3 regions of the Cupriavidus sp. 01L46 genome follow, and region 1 is predicted to be linked to each of the others. Evidence: predicted binding sites of a transcription regulator. Region 1 holds the regulator's gene; each other region holds the start of a gene.
The links. Region 1 encodes sigma-54, which starts transcription at its own class of promoters, with help from an activator protein. Its sites were predicted from a motif close to TGGCANGNAANCTGCTTT; they were not measured.
Positions count from the first base shown of each region.

Region 2: AC1DS3_RS14380 (methanol/ethanol family PQQ-dependent dehydrogenase) is a predicted target of sigma-54. The motif match lies at 1,961-1,978, and genes of this name have one in related genera.
Region 3: AC1DS3_RS22745 (PQQ-dependent methanol/ethanol family dehydrogenase) is a predicted target of sigma-54. The motif match lies at 1,986-2,003, and genes of this name have one in related genera.

Region 1 is NZ_JBFTSF010000045.1:35,559-38,799, forward strand. It holds gene hpf (ribosome hibernation-promoting factor, HPF/YfiA family) at 218-568, opposite strand; gene AC1DS3_RS10790 (RNA polymerase factor sigma-54) at 618-2,093, opposite strand; gene lptB (LPS export ABC transporter ATP-binding protein) at 2,229-3,014, opposite strand; gene lptA (lipopolysaccharide transport periplasmic protein LptA) at 3,039-3,241, opposite strand, start outside.
Region 2 is NZ_JBFTSF010000067.1:44,505-47,745, forward strand. It holds gene AC1DS3_RS14380 (methanol/ethanol family PQQ-dependent dehydrogenase) at 98-1,831, opposite strand; gene AC1DS3_RS14385 (hypothetical protein) at 2,259-2,657, shown strand; gene AC1DS3_RS14390 (sigma-54-dependent Fis family transcriptional regulator) at 2,885-3,241, shown strand, end outside.
Region 3 is NZ_JBFTSF010000139.1:393-3,633, forward strand. It holds gene AC1DS3_RS22740 (c-type cytochrome) at 1-29, opposite strand, end outside; gene AC1DS3_RS22745 (PQQ-dependent methanol/ethanol family dehydrogenase) at 182-1,924, opposite strand; gene AC1DS3_RS22750 (quinoprotein relay system zinc metallohydrolase 1) at 2,128-3,060, opposite strand; gene AC1DS3_RS22755 (quinoprotein dehydrogenase-associated SoxYZ-like carrier) at 3,057-3,241, opposite strand, start outside.

The DNA.
Region 1 (3,241 bases):
CAATGGCCGATGCGCTCAAGCGGTGCTGCATGCACCGGAATGGCTAGGCCAGTCAACTATGTATTGCACAGCATACACCGGTACATATGCGTTGCGGAATCCCCTGTGTGCCCCGATTGGGTAGGCCGCAATGAAAAAGCCGCGCTCTGGGCGCGGCTTGATTCCATTTTTCAAGGGACTGACACCGACGGCCCGGTATGTGGGCCGTCAGGCACGGTCATTGCTGCATCTGCGATGCGGCCATCTGATACTTGACCGCTTCACGGTCGTGGCTCTGCACGCGATCCTTGTGGCGAATCACCTGCCGGTCGAGCTTGTCGACCAGTGCGTCGATAGCGGCATACAGGTCTTCATGATGCGCTTCGACAAAGATGTCCTTGCCCTTGAGATGTAGATTGATTTCCGCGTACTGCCGCCGGTCCTTTTCTTTTGTATTGTCGACAGAGAGCAGCACACTTACGCCAATGACTTGATCGAAATGCCTGACGATACGCTCCAGTTTCGTTTCCACGTACTCACGCAGAGGGGGCGTGATGTCCAAGTGGTGTCCACTGATCTTGAAGTTCATAGCGTTTCTCCTTCTGAAAGAGCTGCATCAGGCAGGCGATGCAGCTCGGCTACAAAGTCTTACGGAGATTGACCGCGGGAATCTTGAGCGCTTCGCGGTATTTGGCAACGGTACGCCGTGCTACCACAAAGCCTTGCTCGCCGAGCAATTCGGCAATCCGGCTGTCGGACAAGGGGTTCCTAGCGTCTTCGGCTCCTATCAATTGCTTGATCAACGCACGGATTGCCGTTGATGAGGCCGCGCCGCCGGTTTCTGTGGATACGTGAGAGCCGAAAAAATACTTCAGCTCGAAAGTCCCCATCGGCGTTGCCATGTATTTATTGGTAGTCACCCGAGAGATGGTGGACTCGTGTAAACCCAGTGTATCGGCAATCTCCCGCAAAACCAAGGGGCGCATCGCAATTTCACCGTGGGTGAAGAAGTTCTTTTGACGTTCGACAATGGCTTGTGCGACGCGCAATATCGTGTCGAACCTTTGCTGGATATTCTTGATCAACCAGCGTGCTTCCTGCAGCTTTTGCTGCAATCCGGCCGCGCCTGCATCGCCTTTTGCACCGCGCAAAATCTGCGCGTACATGTCGTTGATGCGTAGCCGCGGCATCACATCCGGGTTTAGGTGGGCGATCCATCCGCCGCTCAACTTTCGAACAAAAACATCGGGCACCACGAAATCCGCTTCTGGCCGGCTGTAGGCATGGCCGGGATAGGGCGCGAGCGAGCGGATCAGTTCATGGGCGGCCTTGAGTTCCGGCTCGTCCACTTGCAGCGCCTTTTTAAGGCGCGTGTAATCGCGCACCGCCAGCAGCTCGAGGTGGTTGGTGACGATGCTCAGCGCCAGTTCGCGCTGCGGATGCTTGAGCCTGCGCAATTGCAGCGCCAGGCACTCGGCGGCGTTGCGTGCCCCGACGCCCGGCGGATCGAAGCTCTGCAGCAGCGTGAGCACAGCCTGGATCTCGTCGACCTCGAACTCGAGCTCCTCCGGCAGCTCGCTGCAGATTTCCTCGAGCGTCGTGCTCAGGTAGCCATCATCGTCCAGGGATTCGACCAGAAAGATAGCCAGCCCCTTGTCGCGCAGGGAAATCTTGAGCGGCGCCAGCTGTTCCATGAGGTGTTCACGCAGCGTGGGCTCGGCGTCGCGCAGCTGCATCGGGGTCTTTTCGTCGTCTTCGCCTTGCGGGCGGCGGGCGAAGTCGTCCAGGCTCCAGTCGCTGCCGTAATCCTCGTTGCTGTCGGAGTAGCTGTCGTCGGCTTCGGGGGCGCCATCCGGGCGGTTCTCGCTGGTGCCCTGGCCATCGGCGGGCGCCGGCGCGGGCGCGCTCTGCAGGTTCACCGAGCCGTCCGAAGACACGCGCAACGGGCTGTCCAGCCAGTCGTTCTCACGCTCGAGCAAGGGGTTCTCGGTCAGCGCCTGTTCCACTTCCTGCTGCAGTTCAAGCGTGGACAGTTGCAGCAGCCGGATCGACTGCTGGAGTTGCGGCGTAAGCGCGAGATGCTGCGAGAGGCGGAGCTGTAGCGACGGTTTCATGCGACCTATTTTATGCTCAACTTCCGTACTGATGGAACGGAAATTGCTATCGCTGGTGTCGCTATGATCGTTTGAAGGATAAAAGGCGACACCGAAGCCGCCCGGGGGCCGATGCGCGGCAGGCGCCACGCGCCCTTACATGCGGAAGTTCTCGCCCAGGTAGACCTTGCGCACCGACTCGTTGGCGATGATGTCCTCAGGCTGCCCGGACGCCAGCACCGCGCCTTCGCTGATGATGTAGGCGTGGTCGCAGATGCCCAGCGTCTCGCGCACGTTGTGGTCGGTGATCAGCACGCCGATATTGCGTGCCTTGAGGAAGCTGACGATGCGCTGGATTTCGCCTACCGCGATCGGGTCGACACCGGCGAAGGGCTCGTCGAGCAGGATGAAGCGCGGCGCGGAGGCCAGCGCGCGGGCGATTTCCACGCGGCGGCGCTCGCCGCCGGACAGCGATAGCGCCGGGTTGTCGCGCAGGTGGGCAATCTGCAGGTCATCCAGCAGGGTGTCCAGCCGGCGCTCGATCTCGGCCTTGCCCAGGGGTTTGCCATCGTTGAGCTGCAGCTCCAGCACCGCGCGGATGTTCTCCTGCACATTGAGCTTGCGGAACACCGAGGCTTCCTGCGGCAGGTAGGACAGGCCCATGCGCGCTCGCTCATGGATGGCCAGGCCGCTGATGTGCTTGTCGTCGAGCACGATATCGCCCTCGTCCAGCGCCACCAGCCCCACGATCATGTAGAACGACGTGGTCTTGCCCGCGCCGTTGGGGCCCAGCAAGCCGACCACCTCGCCGCTCTTCACGTCGAGCGACACGTCCTTGACCACGGTGCGCGAGCCGTAGCGCTTCTTCAGGTGGCGCACGACCAGCGTGCTGCTGTCCTTCAGGGTGGCGGGCTGGGACGGTGCGGTTTGGGTAGCGGTCATGAAGGTGAAGTCAGAATCCGTGGGTCAGGGGTTGACGGGAGCCGTGGCCGGCTTGAGCGGCAGCGGGTTGGCTGCGGCACCGCTGGCGGGCTGCTCCTGGCGCGGCGACAGCACGGCGCGCACGCGGCCCGACGGGCTGCCCGCGGTCGCGTTCTCGGCGCCGCCGCTGGCCGTGTAGAACTCGTTGCGGCTGTCATAGGTGATCACCGCGCCGCGGATCTCGTCGA
Region 2 (3,241 bases), on a different contig from region 1:
TCTTCAACTCCTTGTAGGGACGCTTGGCAGGCGGCCGCGCCGGGCCGCCGCTTCGCTTATTGCAGACTGCGTATCGTGGGGGTGAGCAAGACCGGCATCAGGTGGTAGGCAGCGCGAAGACGAACAGCGTGCCGCCGAGATCGGTGTACTTCGCCAGATCCTTGTAGCCGCCTACCGCGCCCAGACCTTCGTTCGCCTTCTCCAGCCCTGCCGCCATGCCAATGCCGGCCCCGGAGGGGGTCTTGAACTTCCACAGCTCCTTCCCGTCCTTGATATTGACGGCCTTCACATAGCCCTCAAGCGTGCCGTAGAAGGCAATATCACCCGCCGTCGCCAGCGCGCCCGACCAGACCGAGAAGCGCTCCGGCTTGGACCACAGGATCTTGCCGGCGGCGGCATCCCAGGCAATGAAATTGCCCATGCCGCCATGGCTCTTCGGCGTCGCGTACATCGACAGGGTCGCTCCTACATAGGGCTGGCCCGCGGTGTACTCGACCTGGAAGGGTTCATAGTCCATGCAGACGTGGTTGGTCGGCACCAGGAAAATGCCCGACTTGCGATCGTAGCTCATCGGCTGCTGGTCCTTGGTGCCGAGCGCCGACGGGCAGATGCCTTTGACGTCGACATCCGGGCCCGTGGTGGCGGGCGAGTACTTGGCGTTGACGATGGGGCGCCCGCTCTTCATGTCGATCTTGGATGCCCAGTTGATGGTCGGGTCGTATTTCTCCGCCACCAGCAATTCGCCGGTCTCGCGGTTGAGCGTGTAGCCGAAACCGTTGCGGTCCAGGTGCACCAGCGTGGGTACCTTCTTGCCCTTGATGTCCAGGTCGGCCAGCACGTTCTCGTTGACGCCGTCGTAGTCCCACTCGTCGTGCGGCGTCATCTGGTAGACCCACTTGGCCTTGCCGGTATCCAGGTCCCGCGCGAACAGCGTCATCGACCACTTGTTGTCGCCCGGGCGCTGCGCCGGATTCCACGTGCCCGGGTTGCCGCTGCCGTAGTAGACCAGGTTCAGCTTCGGATCGTAGGCATACCAGCCCCAGGTGGTGCCGCCGCCCAGCTTCCACTGGTCGCCCTTCCAGGTCTTGACCGAGGAGTCCTTGCCGACCGGCGCCATCTTGCCGTCGGTCCAGGTCATGGTGGTTGCAGGATCGAACAGCAGCTCGTTGTCGGGGCCGGTGCTAAAAGCGGTCCAGATCTTCTTGCCCGTCTTCAGGTCATAGGCGAGCAGGCGGCCGCGCACGCCGAATTCGCCGCCGGAGATGCCGGTGATGACTTTGTCCTTGAAGACGTGCGGGGCGTTGGTATTGGTCTCACCGACCTTGGGATCGCCGTTCTTGACGGTCCACATGACCTTGCCGGTCTTCGCATCGAGCGCCACCAGGGTGGTGTCGGCCTGCTGCAGCAGGATCTTGCCATCGCCGTAGGCCAGGCCGCGGTTGACGGTGTCGCAGCACATCACCGGCACCACGTTGTTTTCCTGCTTGGGCTCGTACTTCCACTTKAAAGACTGGTCCTTCAGGTTGATCGCGATCACCTTGTTCGGAAACGGCGAGTGGATGAACATCGTGTCGCCGATCACCAGCGGCGAGCCTTCGTGGCCTCGCAGCACGCCGGTGGACACCGTCCACGCAACCTGCAGGTTTTTCACGTTGCCGGCGTTGACCTGCTTGAGCTCGCTGTAACGATGGTTGGCATAGTCGCCAGCCTGTGCTGCCCAATTGGCCGGATTGGCCACCAGCTTGTCCAGCTCGGCATCCGCGCGTGCGGTAAATGACGCGGTGGCTGTGGCAAGCATCGCCATCCCCACCATCATGGTCCGGAATTTCATGTCTCCTCCGTCTTTCTTTACGTGACAAAGTCTGGATCCCGCTTCCTGCGCGCCGCCTCCGGCTCCTCAACTAAAACTGATTGCGCGGGTTGCGAACCTGGCAGCCGTMGGAAAGGTGCCGCGCAGGCTTCTGCACGATCCATGCCCGAGCCGCGCAGTCGCCGCTTGCATGGCGAGTGTGCGGTGGGTCTTGAGCGCTTCGTGCCCGGCAGGCAATCACGCTGCGTCGCCCGGCCGGCACGAAGCGCTCGCATTCGTTCCAGGCGGGGGTGCGAGGCCGGGACAATATGTGTCAGAACTGGACCAGAAAGACGGCGTAGCGGGTTCGCGCGGCACCGTGGCGGGATGGCGCGCGACTTGCATCGTTATTGGGACAAGATTGCACAAGACGTTCCACAGAAAGCGCACACTACGAGGAGACCCCCGCATGCAGCCCTCCATCTTCGGCCTCCGGCAGCTTGCCTGCGTGCTGGCGGCATTGTCCATGGCTCCCGCCGACGCGCAAACCGCTCAAGACCTGCCTGCCAACAACTACCCCACTACCGCCCGCGTCGAATATGTGGGCGAGTGCATGGCAAGAAACGGCGGTGCCTACGTGTACCTGCACAAGTGTTCGTGCGCGATCGACCGGATCGCGGCGCAACTGCCATATGACGAGTATGTCGAATCGTCTACCTTCGCCAAGTACGCCACGCTTGGCGGCGAAGGCGGCGCGATATTCCGCGATCCGGAATACGGCAAGCACGCCGCCAAGCGCTATCGCGGCATCCAGGACGATGCGCTGCGCGCCTGCGGTGTTTCGCTGGCGACGCGGGCCGCGCGCTGAATTCGGCGCCGCCGGGAAACCTGAGGGTTTCCGCCCCGTTGATGCGATCGGAAGTCCGGCCTATAGTGTCACCTCGTTACACAAGATCGGCTTCCATCMGCATAACTACAGGCGCCGGTTTCTTTATTGCATCGCAGCGATTGCACTGCGGCTATTGCATAGCAACAGTTCGCGCCACGCCAGATTGCACCGCACAAAAGAGCCCGCAGGCTAAAAGGAGGAGCTCGGTGACAACACTTCAGTCCGCCAGTCACCACGTCGCGCAGATTCTCAATGTCGTCAACGGACAGTTATGCGGCACGCAGAACAGCTCGGTGGTGACACGCTCCTGGGCGCGCTGCCTGCGGGACTTCCAGCTGGACCCTGCGCAGCAGCGCATGCCTCCGATCCTGACCCAGCCGGAGTTCAACGAGCGGCGCGACCGCATGAGCGACCTGATCGCCTGCGCCAAGCTGGAGATGACCACGCTCTACCAGCAGCTCGCCGATCCCGAGCTGGCCGTGGTGCTGACCGATATGGATGGCGTCATCGTGCATATGGTGTCGTCGGTCGGTTTCTCGCAGGACGTGGAACCCCTGGGTTTG
Region 3 (3,241 bases), on a different contig from region 1:
CGGGCGGCACACAGCACCATCGCCACCATCGCGACCGTGGCCGTCAACGGCAGGAATCCTTTCGCCTTCTGCATATCTACATCCCAATGCTCTGATCATCGACCCGCCCTTGCGCGTGCCGGCGTCGGTGTGCGATGCCGGCACGCGCAGGACAGCTACGCTACATGGTGTCCGGCAGCATTCAGCTCTTGTGCAGCTTGAACACCCACACCGATCCGCCCTGCTCCAGGAAATTCACGCGCTTGGCGACTTCCCCGCCCCACAGCGGCACGGCGCCGCCCCAGCCCGACACCACCGCCACATACTGCTCGCCGCCCTCCTCCCAGGTAACCGGCGGCGCCACCACGCCGCTGCCCGTCTGGAACTTCCACAGTTCCTTGCCGGTCTTGGCATCCGCGGCCTTCAGGTAGCCCTCCGGCGTGCCCCAGAACACCAGCCCGCCGGCAGTGGTCATCACCCCGCCCCACAGCGGCGCGTAGTTCCTGACTTCCCACTCGATCTTGCCGGTCTTGGGGTTGATCGCGCGCAGCGAGCCGATGTAGTCCTCGTTGAGCGGATGGATGGTGAAGCCGGCGCCGAGGAAGGCAGCGCCCTTCTTGTAGCCCACGGGTTCGTTCCAGATATCCATGCCCCATTCATTGGCCGGCACATAGAACAGGCCGGTCTGCGGGCTGTAGGCCATCGGCTGCTGGTTCTTGCCGCCGAGGAAGCCCGGCGCGGCGAACACGGACTGGCCCTTCTTCGGATCGCTGCCCGCCGCCGGGTCGCCCGGCCGGCTTTCCGCGATCATGTTGGGTCGTCCGGTCTTGAGGTCGATGCTGCTGGCCCAGGTGATCTTCTTGACGAAGGGGAAAGCGTTCACCAGCTTGCCGCTGGTGGCGTCGTTGACGTAGAAGAAGCCATTGCGGTCGGCCTTGCCGCCCAGGCGCTTGCCGTCCTGGTCGAAGGTCACGAACTCGTTGACGCCGTCAAAGTCCCAGCCATCGTTCGGGGTGTTCTGGTAGTGCCAGACAATCTTGCCGGTGGCGGGATCGAGCGCAACGGTGGAGGCCGAATACAGATTGTCGCCCTTGCGCATGTGGCTGTTCCACGGCCCCGGGTTGCCGGTGCCGAAGTAGGCAAGGCCGGTCTGCGGATCGTAGGTGCCGCCGAGCCAGGTGGCCGCGCCGCCCGTCTTCCAGGTCTCGCCCGGCCAGCTGGCGTTCTGGGTGCCGGTCACGCCGTTCTCGGTCTTGTTGCCGTCCTTGTCATACTTGTAGCCCATATGGCCTTCCACCACGGGCCTGGACCACACCATCTGCCCGGTCTTGGCGTCGCGTGCCTCGACCCGCCCCACCACGCCGAACTCGCCGCCCGAGACGCCGGTCAGCACCATGCCTTTGACGATCAGGGGGGCCGCCGTGTAGGAGTATCCGGCAGCATAGTCTTCGATCTTCTCCTTCCACACCACCTTGCCGGTCTTCTGGTCCAGCGCTACCAGTTGCGCGTCGAGCGTGCCGAAGATCACCAGGTTGTCGTACAGGGCCGCGCCACGGTTGACCACGTCGCAGCAGGGCATGATGCCTTCGGGCAGGCGGTGCTCATATTTCCACAGCTTGGCGCCTGTCTTCAGGTCGAGCGCGTAGATGCGCGAATAGGAGGCGGTCACGAACATCTTGCCGTCGTGGATCAAGGGCTGCGCTTCCTGCCCGCGCTGCTTCTCGCCGCCAAACGAGAACGACCAGGCCGGCACCAGCTGGCTGATGTTCTTTGTGTTGATGCGGTTCAGCGTGGAAAAGCGCTGGCCTTGCGGGCCCATCCCCCACGACAGCACGTCGCCCGGCGACTTCGCGTCGTTCTCGATCATGGCATCGGTCACCGCGGCCTGCGCCACCAGGCTCGCAGTAGTTGCCGCGAGCACCATCATCACGCGTAACGTCCTCATTGTCTGCTCCTCTCTCTTGTTGTCGATCTTCGCCGGTGTGCCACACACACCAGACAGACTCTTGGCAATTCCCATGCCAATGGAAAACACCCGTATCCGGTCCCATAGCGGCCCAATAGCGGCCTGCCGATGCCTTGATGGCGTACCAGCGCGGAACACTCCGTTGCCGTTGTTGCGGATTTGAACAGCACGCCTGCCCTGATTCAGCGTCTCAACGCGGCGTCCTCATACGCCGGGTAGAGGTGCGTCACATTGCGCAGGTACTCCGCCGGCATGGCGCCCCAGCGTGCGTATGCGTCCGGCACCGGCATGGCGATCACCTCGGCCAGGTCGCGCCCCTCGGATGCCGCCTGGGTCATGCKGGCATCCAGCCACTGCAGGTAGCCGCGTGTCTGCGCAATGGCGTCCGCGCTGCCGAGCGCCGGTCCGTGGCTGGGGATCAGCAGCCGCGCGCCGCTGTCGCGCAGCAGCGCCTGCAAATGGTCCAGGCTGGCCAGCCAGCGCTTGAGATCCGCGTGCGGTGTGGTCGGAACGCGCTCGCGGAACGCCACGCCGCCCGCGAACACAATGCCGGCGCTGCGGTCCACGATCACCAGGTCGTCGGCGGTGTGGCCGTCCATCCGGATCAGATCGAAGGTGTGCCTGCCGATCGTGCGCCGGCCTGGGGCCAGCACGTGGCGCGGCGGCGCCGGTTCGGTGTCRCGCATCCAGTTGCCGCACAGGCGATAGAGGTTGTCGGCATAAGCGGGCCCTTCACGCCGGGCGCCGTCGATGGTGCCGGCCAGCGCGCTGCCGCCCACGTCGGCATAGGCCTGGTTGCCGAAGAAGTAGTCCGGATGCAGGTTGAGATTKAGCACCAGCCGTACCGGCGCCGCCGTGACCGAAGCAATGGCACGGCGCTGCTGCTCGCCGTACTGGCGCGACGGCCCGGTATTGATCACCACCACGCCATCACCCGTGTCGATAAAGGCGGTGTTGATGATGTTGCAGCCGTTGTCTGGCGTGAAATCCGCGTTCGCCCCTTCCAGCAGCCACACGTCGGCGGCGACCTGGCGTGGCGCCAGGCGGTAGTCCCCTTCCTGCGCCAGCGCCGCCTGCGCTGCCAGCCATAGCAGGATCCCGAGCACGCGTTTCATGGCGTCACCTGCGCCGCGAACCGGTTGCCGTTGTTATCGCGTCCGCTCACCGTCATGCCGCGCTCGATGGCCCCGCGCAGGTCGAAGGAGAAGATCGGGTTCTCGGCGACCGGTTCATATAGCGTCAGGCGCAGCATCGCTTCCCGGGTGGCATCGAGCAGGTTCAGCGACTCCACATGGA